One region of the Massilia sp. PWRC2 genome, then DNA from elsewhere that is predicted to be linked to it. Evidence: predicted binding sites of a transcription regulator. Region 1 holds the regulator's gene; each other region holds the start of a gene.
The links. The regulator LexA, encoded in region 1, represses DNA repair genes until DNA is damaged. The targets are predictions, from matches to a motif close to ACTGTATNNNNATACAGT.
Positions count from the first base shown of each region.

Region 1 (5,511 bases):
GCAGGTAGTCGACGATGATCAAGCCCAGCTTGCCGCACTGGCGCGACAGCCGGCGCGAGCGGGCGCGCAGCTCGATCGAATTTAAGGCCGGCGTCTCGTCGATGTAGAGCTGGGCGTCGTTCATTTTTTGAATGGCGTGGGTCAGGCGCGGCCAATCTTCATCGAGCAGGCGGCCGGTACGCAGGCGGTGCTGGTCGAGCTGGCCGACCGAACCGAGCATCCGCATGGCCAGCTGGGTGCCGCCCATCTCCATCGAAAACACCGCCACCGGCAAGCCGGCATCGATGGCGACGTTCTCGCCGATGTTGATGGAAAACGCCGTCTTGCCCATCGATGGACGACCGGCAACGATCACCAGGTCGCCCGGCTGCAGCCCCGAGGTCATGCGGTCGAGGTCGATGAAACCGGTCGGCACGCCGGTAATTTCGCTCTGGTTATCGCGCGAATACAATTCATCGATGCGTTCGACCACCTGGGTCAACAGGGGCTGCACCGCCACCCAGCCCTGGGCGCCGCGCGAGCCCGCTTCGGCGATGGCAAAAATTTTTGACTCGGCTTCATCAAGCATCTGCTTGACTTCCTTGCCCTGCGGATTAAATGCGTTGCCGGAAATTTCATCGGCGACGGTGATCAATTTGCGCAGGATGCCGCGGTCGCGCACGATCTCGGCATAGCGGCGGATATTCGCTGCTGACGGGGTGTTTTGCGCCATCGCGTTCAAGTACTGCAGGCCGCCCACTTCATCGGCTTTGCCGAGGTTGGTCAAGGCCTCGAACACGGTAATGACGTCGGCCGGCTTGGCCGCATTGATCAGCTTGACCAATTGCTCAAAGATGATGCGGTGGTCGTAACGATAGAAATCATCGGCATGCATGAAATCGGCGATGCGGTCCCACGCGGCATTATCGCGCAGCAAACCACCAATCACGGATTGCTCTGCCTCGATCGAATGGGGCGGCACGCGCAGGGCGTCGACTTGCGGGTCATGGGGGGCGTTCATGGCGCGAATTATACCCGCAACGCGTGCATCCCCCGCAAGAATTGGTGAGAAATTTCGCCCCGCACAGACGTAAAAAAGCCGGAATCATCCGGCTTTTCAACCGGATTACCCGGCTACGTGTCGTCATCGTGCGCGCTTGGGGCGCGCCGGCGTCAACCGATAGGCTTGCAGTGCTTAGGCAGCTTCGCCAACCACGGTGACGGTGATATCGACCACCACGTCGGTGTGCAGAGCAACGGCAACAGCGTGCTCGCCGGTCGTTTTCAGCGGGCCGTTCGGCATGCGAACCTGGGCTTTTTCGACGGCGAAACTGGCCTTCGTCAACGCTTCAGCGATGTCGAAGTTGGTGACCGAACCGAACAGACGACCGTCAACGCCGGCTTTCTGGGCGATGGTGATGGTCATGCCGGACAGCTTGTCGCCCTGGGCTTGCGATGCGGCCAGTTTGGCGGCAGCGGCTTTTTCCAGCTCAGCGCGCTTGACTTCGAATTCGGCGACAGCCGACGCGGTAGCGCGGCGGGCCATGCGTTGCGGGATCAGGAAGTTACGTGCGTAACCATCTTTGACTTTAACAACATCGCCCAGGTTGCCGACGTTTACGACTTTTTCTAACAGAATGATTTGCATAGTGATTCTCCAGGTTCTCTGCAGCGCTTAAGCGTGGTGCAGGTCGGTGTAAGGCAGCAGCGCGAGGTAGCGTGCGCGCTTGATGGCGGTGTCAACCTGGCGCTGGTAGTGCGCCTTGGTGCCGGTCAGGCGTGCTGGCATGATCTTGCCGTTTTCCTGGACGAAGTCTTTCAGGGTATCGACGTCTTTGTAGTCGACCTGCTCGACGTTTGCAGCGGTGAAGCGGCAGAACTTCTTGCGCTTGAACAGAGGGTTCTGTTGTTTGCGCTTTTCTTTGAGCTTGAGCTTGTTTTTGTCGAACTTTTTACCGAATGCCATTTGAGGCTCCTGTATCTAAAATATGCGCCGCAGATGCGGCCGCATTGAAATCAATGATGTGAAACACCAACGCTCTGCTATTCCGATTTTTCTTGGCAAGAAAACCCGTGAACTGGTACACCGCGCCCAACTCCGACTGGGCAAACCGTCCTGAGATTTCGCCAGCCGCAACGGCCAGCATCTCGAATTCGGTCAACCTCGCCACCCCTGCTTCAACCTGATGCGAACTGTGCGTCAGGGTGGCGGACACGATCGGCACGCCGGCCGGGGTGTAGCGCAATACGTCGCGCTCGGTAATTGTTGCTACGACCTGAAATGAATTCACTTCCCAGCTAACTTGTTCCTGCCAGTCAATCAGGCAGCGGCGGGTGCTGCGACGGCTGCTGGTGCTGGTGCTTCCGAGCGGTGGCTCTTGGCTGCATCTTCACGCTGGACCGATTTCATCATCGGCGATGGCGTGGTTTCAGCTTTCTTCATGCGCACGGTCAGGTGACGCAGGACAGCATCATTGAATTTGAAGGCGGTTTCGAGTTCGACCAGCGTCTCGTTGTCGCATTCGATGTTCATGCAGATGTAGTGTGCCTTCGGCAGCTTCTGGATCGAGTAAGCCATCTGACGACGGCCCCAGTCTTCGACGCGATGGATGTTACCGCCGCGTGCGCTGACGCTGGCCTTGTAACGCTCGATCATCGCCGGGACTTGCTCGCTTTGGTCCGGGTGGACGATAAAAACGATTTCATAATGACGCATTCAATTGCTCCTTGAGGACGTTTAAAACATAAGCCCACCTCGGCGTCAAGACGAGTGTGGGAAGGGAAAGCCGGCAATTATAACGCATCCTGGCGAAAATGAACACCTCCTTCCGTTGCCGAAGGGGGACTGGCCGGGCCAGGCTGGCGCCTACTCGCCCGTCCCGATTGCGCGTCACGGTAGCGTCAATTCCCCCTTTTCTCGCCCGCGCGCCACCAACTATGCGGTTATTTGCATAAATAACGCCAATAACAGTGAATTTCCCTTGCACGCGTCGATATACTGTACAAAAATACAGTCTGTCTATAACCCCAGCACTTACAGGCCCATGATCAAGCTCACTGCACGGCAACAACAGATTCTCGATTTGATCCGCGAGGCCATCGACAACACGGGTTTTCCTCCGACCCGCGCGGAAATCGCCAACGAACTGGGATTTAAATCAGCCAACGCCGCCGAAGAACATTTGCAGGCGCTGGCCCGCAAAGGCGCGATCGAAATTTCCCCCGGTACTTCGCGTGGCATCCGCCTGATCGGCGCCTCGGTGGAAGCAGCTCCGGCAGTGCCGGCCGCGCTGCTGACCATGGCGCTGCCGCTGGTCGGCCGCGTCGCGGCCGGTTCGCCCATGCTGGCGCAAGAGCATGTCGAAGCCACCTACAACGTCGACCCCGCCATGTTTTCGGCCAGGCCCGACTTCCTGCTCAAGGTGCGCGGCGAATCGATGCGCGATATCGGCATCATGGATGGTGACCTGCTGGCCGTCAAAAAGGTCGATAGCGCCAAAAATGGCCAGATTGTCGTTGCCCGCATCGGCAGCGAAGTGACGGTCAAGCGCTACCGCAAGACGGGCCGGCTGGTCGAGCTGTTGCCGGAAAACGCCGATTTTAAAATCATCGAAGTCGACCCCGACCGCGATGACTTCGCCCTCGAAGGCTTGGCCGTGGGCTTGCTGCGCAGCTGGCATTAAGCGCCGGCGCCGGCGGTCGCCGCCACGGCGCTGACCACCTGCATTCTGCGTTACAAGGGAATTACTTGGGCGCGTAGTTGCGTTTGCGCGCTTCAATATCGGCCTGGCGGTCTGCCGTCGGTGCCGACTTGATGATGTCATTGTGTTCCTTGACCCAGCTGTCGGTAGCGCTGCGCCATGCTGCGATATCGGCGAGAATAATTTGACTGCTGATGCGGGCGTCTTCCGCCAGCCGCGTATGGATCTTTTCCAGCCGCGCGTTGACCTTGTCGATTTCTTCCTGCTTCATCAGTTTGCCCAGATCGGCGGGCACCTCGCTGGCGAAGGTGGCGCCATTGAGCTTGCCGACCAAACCGTTATAGCAATCCTGCCACAGCTTCACGCGCGCGAGCACGGCGTCAATGTCAGGATTGTCTTTCGATATGGCGGGAATGCGGGGCGCGCTGCACTTGAATTTGCCGGAACGCAGTTCTTCGCCGTCATACCTGTCGGTCCAGAATGCAATGTCCGTTTGGCGAAGCACGCGCTGGCGCATCACTTCGAGCGCCGCGGCCGCTTCCTTGTCACCACTTGCCGCAGCGCGGCGGAACCAGCCCTGCGCCTTGTCGTCGCTGACGGCGCCCGCTTCGCCATACCAGTACATTTCGCCCAGGTGGCGCTGGGCCACCACGTTGCCAGCAGTGGCCAGCCGCGTGTACAGCTGCAGCGCTTGCGGATAGGATTTTTTGGCAAACAGGGCGTCTGCGTCGGCAAGTTCATCGGCAGTGGCGGCGCCGGCACACAGCAGCGCAACGCACAATACAAGAGTCTTCATGTAGGGAACCGGTCGTAAAAATGCCACTATCTTAACCGGATTGCGCGCCGTTTCCAGTGGCGTCCGCCCTGCTTACATAAATTTACTTTGGCGTGGAATTACTTGGTCGCGCCACCGCTGCGACCGGGCCCCGACTGCATACGCACGTCATCGGCGCTGCGGCGCAGATCGTTGAGCAAGTCGTCGCGCCGCTGCTGGCCCTTGCGCGCAGCAGCGTCGTTGGCGGCGGCCACGTGCGCCGCGGTGGCCTGGCGCCACGCTTCGCGGCGCGCCGTGATGTCCTGGGCATCGGTCTGGGCGGCGGTGATCACCTGCTCGTAGACGGCGGCCATGCGGTTTTGCGCGGCGTTCATTTGCGCCGGGCTCATCTGCTTCGCCACGGGCGCAGGAATCCGCTTGCCGGGCGGCAGCGCATCATTAAAATTGTTGACGAAGCCGTTGTAGCACGTCTCCCAGACGGCAATCGCCGCCTCGGTCTTGCGAATCTCGTCATTGGTGGTCGAGACAGCCGGGATGGCCGGCTTGGCGCAGGCAAAAGGGCCACTGGTCAAATCGTCGCCGGCATAGGTCGTCGTCCAATACGTGATGGCCTCGCCCTCGCTCACTGCCAGCGGATATTGCTGGGCGTGAGCGGTGCAAACAAACATCAGCAGTCCTGCGCAAACTGGTCGTAGCATGGTTACTCCGCAACAAGGTAAGCCGGGCATGCGCGTCTCTCACTGGGAAAACCGCCCGTCCAAGTTCTCCCGCCATCACGTCTAATATTAACGGCAACTTTTCAACAAAGCCACAATTATATGGACGGGGGAAGTCGCCTGTTTTTACTGTTGCAGCGCCAGCCTGAAATCGTCCAGCAGGTCGGCTTCGTCTTCGATGCCCACCGACACCCGGATCAGCGAATCGGCAATGCCCATGCTGGCGCGGCGCTCAGCGCCCATCTCGAAGAAAATGGTGTGGGCGACGGGAATGACGAGGGTGCGGGTGTCGCCCAAATTACTGGCGGCAATCGCCACCTGCAAGCGGTTCAGATAATCA
Region 1 is NZ_JAFCUW010000001.1:434,560-440,070, forward strand. Features, by position in the region: gene ACP7BZ_RS01960 (replicative DNA helicase) at 1-1,000, opposite strand, end outside; gene rplI (50S ribosomal protein L9) at 1,175-1,627, opposite strand; gene rpsR (30S ribosomal protein S18) at 1,655-1,945, opposite strand; gene priB (primosomal replication protein N) at 1,932-2,270, opposite strand; gene rpsF (30S ribosomal protein S6) at 2,300-2,695, opposite strand; gene lexA (transcriptional repressor LexA) at 3,024-3,662, shown strand; gene ACP7BZ_RS01990 (tetratricopeptide repeat protein) at 3,724-4,476, opposite strand; gene ACP7BZ_RS01995 (hypothetical protein) at 4,575-5,123, opposite strand; gene ACP7BZ_RS02000 (cystathionine gamma-synthase family protein) at 5,298-5,511, opposite strand, start outside.

Region 2 (5,511 bases), on a different contig from region 1:
AATGCGGCTGTTGCCGTAGCGCGCTCCGCGCCGGTTGATCAGCGATTCGGAAAAACGCTCCGTCGACAGCCAGTTATGTTGTTCAAGAAAGTCGAGCAACGCGTCCACATCGTCGCCCTCTTCCGCATGCCTGCTCAACTTGCGCCCCAGCTCGATACGGCTGTGCTCGCGCATCGACAGGTAGCGCAGCGCCCGTCCCTTTAAACTGAGCGGTGGACTGCGCATCACCCTTGCGCCCGACGTGGGGGCGCCGTACTGCTTGCCAGTGACGGCAGCGCTAACAAAAAAACATAGAAAAACCACGTCGACAACATCACCGCTCCTGCCTTGACTGCCCAGCGCGCGCCGGTGTCGCCGCCGCGGCGGCGACACCGGTACCGGGGCCAGTGCCAAAGCCATCCACCACTCGCGACCGCCCGGCGCCGTGCTGGCCAGACGGGCTGATCGACTAATCAGCCCGTGACCAGCTAGCCCAGCGTTGGCGCACCCTGACCAGCGCAGTGCTTACTCGGCCACGGCCTTGGCCTTGGCCGGTTTAGCCGCTGGCTCGTCACCGGCTGCTGCTGCAACCACGAAGCCCGGGGTGCCCGGCAGCGCCGGCGGTAGTTCGCGCACGCCGAGGGCGGCACGCACCTTGTTTTCGATCTCGCGTGCCAGCGCTGGACGCTCAACCAGGAACAGGCGGGCATTATCCTTGCCCTGGCCGATACGCTCGCCGTTGTAGCTGTACCAGGAACCGGCTTTTTCGACGATTTTATTGTCGGCGCCCAGGTCGAGGATTTCGCCTTCGCGCGAGGTGCCGGCGCCGTACAGAATGTCGAAGTGCGCTTCGCGGAACGGCGGCGCGATCTTGTTCTTGACGACCTTGACCTTGGTTTCGTTACCAATGACCTCGTCGCCCGATTTGATGGACCCGGTACGGCGAATGTCGAGGCGCACGGAGGCGTAAAACTTCAGTGCGTTACCGCCTGTGGTGGTCTCCGGGCTGCCGAACATGACGCCGATTTTCATGCGGATCTGATTGATGAAGATGACCAGGGTATTGGTGCGGTTGATCGAACCGGTCAGCTTGCGCAGCGCTTGCGACATCAGGCGTGCCTGCAGGCCCGGCAGCGAATCGCCCATATCGCCTTCGATTTCGGCGCGCGGCGTCAAGGCTGCCACCGAGTCGATGACGACCAGGTCGACACTGCCCGAACGGACCAGGGCATCGCAGATTTCCAGTGCCTGTTCACCCGTGTCTGGCTGCGAAATGAGCAGGTCCGACAGGTTGATACCCAGCTTTTGTGCATAGCCCACGTCAAGCGCGTGTTCGGCATCGATGAAGGCACAGGTGCCGCCCAGCTTTTGCATTTGTGCGATGGTCTGCAGGGTCAGCGTGGTCTTGCCGGACGATTCTGGCCCGTAGATTTCCACGATACGGCCGCGCGGCAAGCCGCCCACGCCCAGCGCGATGTCCAGCCCCAGCGAGCCGGTCGAGACGACTTGCACTTCTTCGATGGGCGCATTGCCATCCATGCGCATGACCGAGCCTTTGCCAAACTGCTTTTCGATTTGCGCCAGTGCGGCGGCGAGCGCCTTTACTTTTTCTGCGGCGTTCAAATTCGTTTTCTTATCGTCCATAATGTTCTTTCGTCTTGAGTAGGCCGGTGCAGGGCCAAAGGGAGATCACAGTCACCACTGTACAAGCATACAGTAGTTTGTGCAAGCGCTGTTTGCAGCGGCGCGGCCGGCTGCCAGCTTGGGTGACATGGCTTTTGGTAGCAAAAGCTCGCCTTCCCCGGTTAAATGAAACACAATGCAATTTACATTCATCACGTCGCACCCAGGGGTTCCGCCATGCGCATTTTACTTGCCGAAGATGATAGCGTACTTGCCGATGGATTGACGCGCTCCTTGCGCCAGTCAGGCTATGCAATCGACTGCGTCAGGAACGGTCCCGACGCCGACACCGCGCTGTCGACCCAGGAGTTCGACCTGCTCATTCTCGACCTCGGTTTGCCGCGCATGTCGGGCCTGGAAGTGCTGCGCCGCCTGCGCGCGCGCGCCTCGCTGCTGCCGGTGCTGATCTTGACGGCGGCCGACTCGATCGAGCAGCGCGTCAATGGACTCGACCTCGGTGCCGACGATTACATGGCCAAGCCGTTTGCCCTGTCCGAGCTCGAAGCGCGGGTGCGCGCGCTGACCCGGCGCGGCGCCGGCGGCGGTCCGGCGCTGATCCGCCACGGCCCGCTGGTGTATGACCAGGTTGGCCGCAGCGCCTATATCAATGAGCAGCTGCTCGACCTGTCGGCGCGCGAGCTGGGGCTGCTGGAAATCCTGCTGGCAAGGAGTGGCCGGCTGGTCTCCAAAGAACAGCTGGTCGACCACCTGTGCGAATGGGGCGAAGAAGTGTCAAACAATGCCATCGAGGTGTATGTCCACCGGCTGCGTAAAAAGCTCGAGGTGGGCGGCGTGCGCATCGCCACCGTGCGCGGCCTGGGCTACAGCCTGGAAAAAGCCGCCGCCGAGCCGGCCGGCGCTGCCGTTGCCAGCGCCCCCGCCAGTGCCATCGCCACCGTCAAGTGAGCGAGCGCGATCGCACGGCGCCGGCGCCGCCCTACCGGCCACCGGCCGCCGAACAGGACGAGAGCATCCAGCACTCGCTGTTCGGCGAAATTCTCGACTGGATGCTGGCGCCGCTGCTACTGCTATGGCCGATGAGTATCGCCATTACTTACCTGGTCGCCAAGTCGATCGCCAATCAACCGTTCGACCATGCGCTCGAAGACGCTGTCACCGTGGTGGCCCAGCAGCTGCGCGAAGTCGATGGCCGCGTGGTGTCGCAACTGGCCGGCAGCGCCCGCGAAATCCTGCGCGCCGACGAGGTCGACCACATTTATTTTCAGGTGATCGGGCCGCGCGGCGCGCTGGTCGATGGCGACCCCGATCTGCCGCTGCCACCGGACGACGAACGCGAACCTGAGCGCCGTAGCGCCGCCGTGCAGTTCCGTAACGCCACCATGCAGGGTACCCCGGTGCGGGTGGCCTACACCTACGTCAACCTGCGCCCGGCGACGGCCGCAAGCAGCGCCCCCGCCGACGCCCACCACGCCCTGGTGCAGGTGGCCGAAACGCTCGACAAGCGCGCCGGCCTGGCCAATGAAATCATCAAGGGCGTGATCCTGCCGCAGTTCATCATCCTGCCGATCGTGCTGGCACTGGTGTGGTTTGCGCTGGCGCGCGGCCTGTCGCCGCTGGCGCAGCTGCAGGAACGGATCCGCGCGCGCCGCCCCGACGACCTCTCGCCCATCGATTCGCGCCAGGTGCCGGAAGAGATCTCGCCGCTGGTCGGCTCGCTCAACGACATGCTGGGACGGCTGGCGCAAACCATCGACATGCAAAAGCGCTTCATCGCCGATGCCGCGCACCAGATGAAAACCCCGCTGGCCGGCATGCGCATGCAGTCTGAACTGGCGCTGCGCCAGGTCGATCCGGACGAGATCCACCGCTCGCTCGAACAGCTGGCCAAGAGTTCGGAATCGGCCACCCGCCTGGTCAACCAGCTGCTGGCGCTGGCGCGCGCCGAACAGCAGCCGCATGCGGGCGCGCCGCTGGCGCCGACCGACCTGGCCAGCCTGGCGCGCGACACCGTGCGCGACTGGGTGCAGGCATCGTTCGCTTACCAGATCGACCTCGGTTACGAGTCACCGGTTAATGCCAGCGCCGCCGATACCGTGCTGATCGCCGCCAATCCGCTGATGCTGCGCGAACTGCTCTCCAACCTGATCGACAACGCGCTGCGCTACACGCCCGCTGGCGGCAGCGTGACGGTGCGCGTGCTGGCCGCAGCCGGCGGCAGCGGCCAGGCCGTGCTGGAAGTGGAAGACAGCGGGCCGGGTATTGCGCCGGCCGAGAGGCGCCGCGTGTTCGAGCGCTTTTATCGCATCCTCGGCAGCAGCGTCGCCGGCAGTGGCTTGGGACTGGCCATCGTCCGCGAGATCGCCCAGCAGCACGGCGCCGAGGTCGATATTTTTAATAATCCGCACCGGCCCCTGCGCAACAACCCGGGCAGCCTGTTTCGCGTCACCTTCCCGCCACCACCGTTCGACCATGACGACCCAAGCTGATGTGACCCCGCCGGCAGCAGCCGACGACGCTGGCGCCACCGCCCAGCGCCAGCTGGTGCTGGCCGCTGCCCGCGCGCGCCACTGGCAGCGCTGCATGCGCCTGACCTCCTTGCTGCTAATGGCCTGGCTGATCACCACCTTTTGCAGCGCCTTTTTTGCCCGCGAACTGGCCGGCCTGACCGTGTTTGGCTGGCCGCTGTCGTTTTATCTGGCGGCGCAGGGAGCGGCGCTGATTTATCTGGCCATCCTGGCCGCTTATGCACTGGCGATGCGCCGCTACGACGACGATTTTCAGCAGGCCGCTGGCGCGGACCACGGCGCATGAGCGGCGCCGATTCCAAGCGGGGCGACGCCAGCCGGCGCTTCCGGCGTCTGTCGAAATACTATTTATACTTTACTGCGTGCTTTGCCGCCTTCCTGCTGGCGCTGACCATGCTCGAGAGCGAAGGCATGCCGCGTGCATGGATCGGCTACCTGTTCATGTTCGCCACCATCGCCCTGTATGGCACCATCGGCGTACTCAGTCGCACCTCGAATGTCTCCGAGTACTACGTCGCCGGGCGCCGCGTGCCGGCCATTTTTAATGGCATGGCCACCGCCGCCGACTGGATCTCGGCGGCCAGTTTCATCAGCCTGGCGGGCGGCCTGTACCTGCGCGGCTTCGACGGCCTGGCGTACATCATGGGCTGGACCGGTGGCTACTGCCTGGTGGCGCTGCTGATCGCGCCGTATCTGCGCAAGTTCGCCCAGTACACCATCCCCGACTTTCTGGCGGCGCGTTACAGCGGCGGCGCCATCGACCAGGGCGGCCGCGGCGCCGCCGTGCGCCTGATCGCCGTCGGCGCCACCATCATCGTCTCGTTCACCTACGTGGTGGCGCAAATTTACGCGGTCGGCCTGATCGCCTCGCGCTTTACCGGCGTCGATTTTTCGGTCGGGATTTTTCTGGGCCTGGCCAGCATCCTGGTCTGCTCTTTCCTGGGCGGCATGCGGGCGATTACCTGGACCCAGGTGGCGCAGTACATCATCATTCTGGTGGCCTTTTTGATTCCCACCATGTGGCTGTCGGTCAAACACGCTGGCAACCCGATCCCGCAGGTGGCGTACGGCGCCGTGCTGGCCAAGTTGAGCCAGCGCGAAATCACCCTTGAGCACGACCCCAAAGAGCAGCAGGTGCGCGCCATTTTTCAACAGCGCGCCGACGACCTGGGCGCGCGCCTGAAGGGACTGCCGGCGTCGTGGGAAACCGGCAAGCAGGAATTGAGCCGCAAGCTCGACGCCGTGCGCCGCAAGAACGGCAGCCTGCTCGAGTGGCGCGCCGCCGAGCGCCTGCTGATGGCGTACCCGAAAACGGCCGACGAGGCAGCGCGCCTGTGGGCCGACCAGCAAAGCGCCAACCAGG
Region 2 is NZ_JAFCUW010000016.1:54,240-59,750, reverse strand. Features, by position in the region: gene recX (recombination regulator RecX) at 1-225, opposite strand, end outside; gene recA (recombinase RecA) at 505-1,623, opposite strand; gene ACP7BZ_RS21970 (response regulator) at 1,840-2,568, shown strand; gene ACP7BZ_RS21965 (sensor histidine kinase N-terminal domain-containing protein) at 2,565-4,109, shown strand; gene ACP7BZ_RS21960 (DUF4212 domain-containing protein) at 4,093-4,434, shown strand; gene ACP7BZ_RS21955 (sodium:solute symporter family protein) at 4,431-5,511, shown strand, end outside.
Region 2: the regulator LexA is predicted to act here: its motif matches at 1,680-1,697, upstream of recA (recombinase RecA).

Region 3 (5,511 bases), on a different contig from region 1:
GTGGTGAAGGCTTTTTCGCCCCACGGGCACAGCGAGGGCGCGGCGATCGGCGCAAACGCTGACACCGAGCGGAACAGGTCGGGATGGCGCAGGGCCATCACCAGCGCGCCATGGCCGCCCATCGAGTGGCCAAAAATGCCGATGCGCGCGGCGTCGACGGCAAAGCTGGCCACCACCAGCGCGTGTAATTCCAGCAGGTAGCTGTGCATGCGGTAATGGCTGGCCCACGGCGCCACCGTGGCGTCGACATAAAAGCCGGCAGCGACTCCCACTTCCCAGTCGTCGGCTTCACCCGGCACGCCAGCGCCGCGCGGGCTGGTGTCGGCAGCGATCAATACCATGCCGGCGGCGGCGGCGTAGCGCTGGGCGCCGGCCTTGGTCATGAAGGTTTCTTCATTGCAGGTCAGACCGGCCAGGTAAAACAGCGCCGGCAGGCGAGTCTCGCCGCTGCCAGTTGCCGCAGATGCTAGCGTCGCCGCGGCCGGCAGAAAAATCGAAAAGCGCATCGGCAAACCGATGGCGCGCGAGTGGTGACGATAAAAACGCTGGACGCCGCCAAAGCAGGCGTGTTCGCTGATCAGTTCAAGCTGTTCGTGCATGGGAAGTGTCCGGTTGGGTGTGCAGGCTGCATTTTACCCGTGAACCACGGCAACGCCCGCTACACCAGCAGCTACACCAGCAGCAGCGCCCCCAGCAGCGCGCCGGTCGCCAGCACCCACAGCACGTGGATGTTGGTGCGCCACAGCAGCAGTCCGGCCGCCAGTGACAGCAACCACAGCGGCCAGTCGCGCTGTGGCACGCCGCCGGCGGCGCCGAGGATGAAGCTGGTGGAAAACAGCAGGCCGATCACCAATGGCGCCATGCCCTGCTTGAAAGCGCGCACGCCGCGCAGATGGCGGTTGCGCTGGCCCCACTGGGCGGCAACGAAGGTCAGCACGGTCGACGGCAGCAGGATGCCACCCATGGTCACCGCCACGCCGAGGGCGGCGGCCGCCGTGCTGCCCGTGTTCAAGCCCACCTGCCAGCCCATCAGGGCGACGAACAGCACGTTCGGCCCCGGCGCGGCCTGGGCCAGGGCGATCGATTGGCTAAATTGCGCAGCTGTCAGCCAGTGGTGCTGCTCGACCAGGTAGCGGTGCATCTCGGCGGTGGTGGAAATGGCGCCGCCGACCGACATCAGCGAGAGCATCAGATAGTGGGCGAACAGGTCGAACCAGTCGCCCCAGCTCAGTACCAGATGCGGCGTCATCTGGCGGGCGCCAGATGACGCCAGGCCAGCACGATGCCGAGGCCGCCCAGGCCCAGCAGCACCAGACTGAGCCGAACTTGTAGCAGCGCCACCAGCACGAAGGCGGCGCCGGCGATGGCCAGGCCGGCAGGCAGGGGGATCGGACTGGTTTTCAGCGCAGTGGCCAGTTTGAGGCTGGCCGCGCCGATCAGACCGGCGCACACGGCCGCCATCGCGCGCAGGGCACCGGCAACGTGGACATTGTCGGCAAAGCGCGCATGCAGCGTCACCAGCAGCAAGATCAGTATCAGCGGCACCACCAGCATGCCAGCCAGCGCCGCCAGGGCGCCAGCCAGGCCGAAATAGCGCCCGCCGATCATCAGCGACAGGTTGACCACGTTCGGCCCCGGCAGGATCTGCGCCACCGCCCAGTCTTCGATGAATTCTTCCTGCGTGAGCCAGCGCTTGCGTTCGACCACTTCGCGCTGGACGATGGCCAGCACGCCGCCAAAGCCCTGCAGCGCCAGCACGGTAAATGAAAAGAACAGGTCGGTGAGCGAGGCGGGGCCGGGCCGGGAGGTAGCGGTCATGGCACAATTATCGCTGCCGCCAGCACAACTGTCCATGCCACAAGGAATGATGTAAATAGCATGGCCAGATCCGCATGCAGCCGCCGCAGTCATGGTAGTGTGGGTGCGGTGGTGGCGCTGGCCGAGGGGGCAGCGCCACCGCTTCAAGCAATGTCCTGCGCACATGTTGCGGGTGTCGATGGAATCCTGCCATTGACTTCGCCCGCTTTTGTCAGATACTCCCAGTGCCAGCGAGTCGCCGTATATAATTTTTGCAAGGAATCGCACAATGAATACGTTTAACAAAGCGGTCGCTGCGGCGCACCTGCCAAGACCGTCCAAGCACGCGCGCAGCGACGCCCGTTCGCGCGACATCGTTGACCATGCCATTGTCGTGCAGGAAACGGCGAACACCATGGCGGCCGTCGAATACCTCAAATCGCACGATGTCGCCGCCCACGTGATCGAGCGGGTGCTGCTCGATCCGCAGCGCCGGCGCACCGCTTTGCCGGCCTGACGGCGCCCGGCGCCGCCGTCATTGCAGTAACAGCCGCCGCCGCCGCCGGGCGGCGCCGGGGCCGTCAAGGTGCCGAGAAATTCTTTTTTATAAATTTTGACCAGGATCAGGGTTGACTTTGTAAGTCATTGATTTAAAGGCATAAAATTTTTGCCTTTAAACCGGGCACTTTGTTGAAAGCCGCGCCAGACAAGGGCTGCGACGTGTCAAGAGGGGCTTATCCACACAGTTGTCCACATTGATTGTGGATATCTAAAAATACTGTTTATAAACGGATACTTACGACCGCAAGGGGCGCGATAGGGACGGCCGCTGCGGTCCTTCGATGGCCTCGCGGGAGGGGCGGCGAAAAAATAATGAAAAAAATAAAAGCAAAAAAATAAGCAAAAAGTAAGCGAAAAGTAAGTGCAACGCCCGAGCGAACCAGAATAAGGCTTGCGCTGCACTACTGGATAAATGTACAGTGAATTTTATTCTACAGACCCTGACGCACGATGTCCAATGTTGCTTTACCCGGGGCGCCGCTTGCCGCCACCGATGACCTGTCCGGTCGCCCCGATCCGCTTGATCCCTACGCTGCGCTGAACCCGCCCCAGCGTGCGGCCGTCGAACACGGCTTTGACGTCCACGCGGGCGCCGCTCGGGTGCCGGGGGTCGGTGCGCCCCTGCTGGTCATTGCCGGCGCTGGCTCCGGCAAGACCAATACCTTGGCGCACCGGGTGGCGCGGCTGATCCAGGGCGGTGCCGATCCCCAGCGCATCCTGCTGTTGACGTTTTCGCGGCGCGCCGCCGGCGAAATGAGCCACCGCGCCGGCGCCGTCCTGCAACGGGTGATGCAATTGCGCGGCAGCGCGCCGCCCACCAGCCTGCCATGGGCGGGCACCTTTCACGCCATCGGCGCGCGCCTGCTGCGCCGCTATGCCGCCAGCGTGGGCCTTGACGAATCGTTCACCATCCACGACCGCGGCGACGCCGAAGACTTGATGGGACTGGTCCGGCACGACATCGGCCTGACCGCCACCGCCAAACGCTTCCCCCTGAAAGGCACTTGCCTGTCAATCTATTCGCGCGTCGTCAACAGCGGCGAGACGCTGGCCGACGTATTGCAGAGTACTTTCCCGTGGTGCAAGGAGTGGCAGAGCGAGCTCAAACGCCTGTTCGGCGCCTATGTCGACGCCAAGCAGGAGCAAAACGTGCTCGACTACGACGATTTGCTACTGTTCTGGGCCGACATGGCGGCCGAGCCGCAGCTGGGGGCGGCGCTCGGCGCGCTGTTCGATCACGTGCTGGTCGACGAGTACCAGGACACCAACCGCCTGCAGGCCGCCATTCTGACCGGCATGAAGCCCGATGGCGCCGGCGTCATGGTGGTGGGCGACGATGCCCAGTCGATTTATTCGTTTCGCGGCGCCACCGTACGCAACATCCTCGACTTCCCGCGCCAGTTTTCGCAGCCGGCCCAGTGCATCACCCTCGAGCGCAATTACCGCTCGACCCAGCCGATTCTCGACGCCTCCAATGCGGTGATCGCTGCCGCCCTCGAGCGCCACGCGAAAACCTTGTGGACCGACCACAGCTCGACCATCTTGCCGCAGCTGGTGCTCATTCCCGATGAAGCCGAGCAGGCGCGCTGGGTCTGCCGCCGCGTGCTCGAGCACCGCGAAGGGGGCATGCGCCTGAAAGACCAGGCGGTGCTGTTCCGCGCGGCCAGCCACAGCGCCCCGCTGGAGCTCGAGCTGATGCGCCGAAATATTCCGTTCGTTAAATTTGGTGGCCTCAAGTTTCTGGAAGCATCGCACATCAAGGACGTGCTGGCGGTGTTGCGCTTCGCCCAGAATCCGAGCGGCCGGATGGCCGGCTTCCGCGTGGCGCAATTGATCCCTGGCATAGGGCCGGCCACCGCCAGCAAGCTGCTCGATGCCGTCGGCACGGCCGCCGATGCGGTGGCGGCACTCACCGGCTTCGCCGTGCCGCCACGCAGTCAGGGCGACTGGCAACCGTTCGTCGCCCTCTACATGCAACTGCGCACGGCCGGCCTGCGCTGGCCGGCCGACATCGAGCTGGTACAACAGTGGTATGCACCGCACCTCGAACGCATGCACGACGACGCCAGCGTGCGCGCGGCCGACATCTTGCAACTGGCGCAACTGGCGGGTGCCTATGGCAGCCGTGCAGAATTTCTGGCCGAGATCACCCTCGATCCGCCCGAGGCGACCAGCGACCGCGCCGGTCCACCCTTGCTCGACGACGATTATCTGATCTTGTCGACCATCCATTCCGCCAAGGGGCAGGAGTGGAAATCGGTGCACGTGCTCAACGTCGTCGATGGCTGCATTCCGTCCGACATGGCAACCGGCCGCAGCGACGATATCGAGGAAGAGCGCCGCCTGCTGTACGTGGCGATGACGCGCGCCAAGCAGCACCTGCACCTGATCGTGCCGAACCGCTTTTTCATCAAGCAACAGTCGCAGATGGGCGATCGCCATGTGTACGCGGCGCGCAGCCGTTTCCTGGCGCCGGCCATGCTCAAGCATTTTGAAGAGTGCGTGTGGGTCGACGCCGACACCCGCCACGTGCGCACGCCCATGCCCGACAGTGTGCGCCTGCTGGTGCGCGAGAAATCACGCAATGCCTGGAAGTAAAGGCGTGCGGCCTCAGCCGAGCGGGCAAGCATAGCCCGTCACGCCGCCAGCGCCATCGGCGCGCACGGCGCAGCGCAGCGTGGTTGTGCCGCCCGGCAAGCGCACGGCGATCACGCCGGCCCACGCGCCATCGAGCGCCAGTGCTGCCTTGATGGTGGCCATCACGCCCGCCTCAACCGGCGCCTCGGCGGCCGTGATGGTGCGCCCAATGAGCTGCGCCAGCGTGGTGCCGGCCAGTTCGGCGGCGGCCGGGTTGGCATCGGTGACCAGCCCGGCGCCATTGATGGCGAACAGGGGCGCTGCCGCCCGCGCCGTTGCCAGCTGCTGCTCGAGCCAGCCCTGGCGCGCCATTGCCGCATCGCGCGCGCGCGCGGCCTGCGACAGGGTGGCATAGGCACGCAGGGCGGCAATGACGGTAGTGAATAATTTGCGCGTGGTCAGATCGGTCTTGCTCCAGAAATCATTGATATCGTAATCAATGATGATGCTGTGCTCGGCAGCCTGGCCTGGCTGGCCGGTGCGCAAGACGATCCGTACCAGGTCGTTATGCAACTG
Region 3 is NZ_JAFCUW010000007.1:159,344-164,854, reverse strand. Features, by position in the region: gene fghA (S-formylglutathione hydrolase) at 1-599, opposite strand, end outside; gene ACP7BZ_RS15060 (chromate transporter) at 671-1,249, opposite strand; gene ACP7BZ_RS15055 (chromate transporter) at 1,246-1,818, opposite strand; gene ACP7BZ_RS15050 (hypothetical protein) at 2,087-2,314, shown strand; gene ACP7BZ_RS15045 (ATP-dependent helicase) at 2,809-4,956, shown strand; gene ACP7BZ_RS15040 (response regulator) at 4,969-5,511, opposite strand, start outside.
Region 3: the regulator LexA is predicted to act here: its motif matches at 2,762-2,779, upstream of ACP7BZ_RS15045 (ATP-dependent helicase).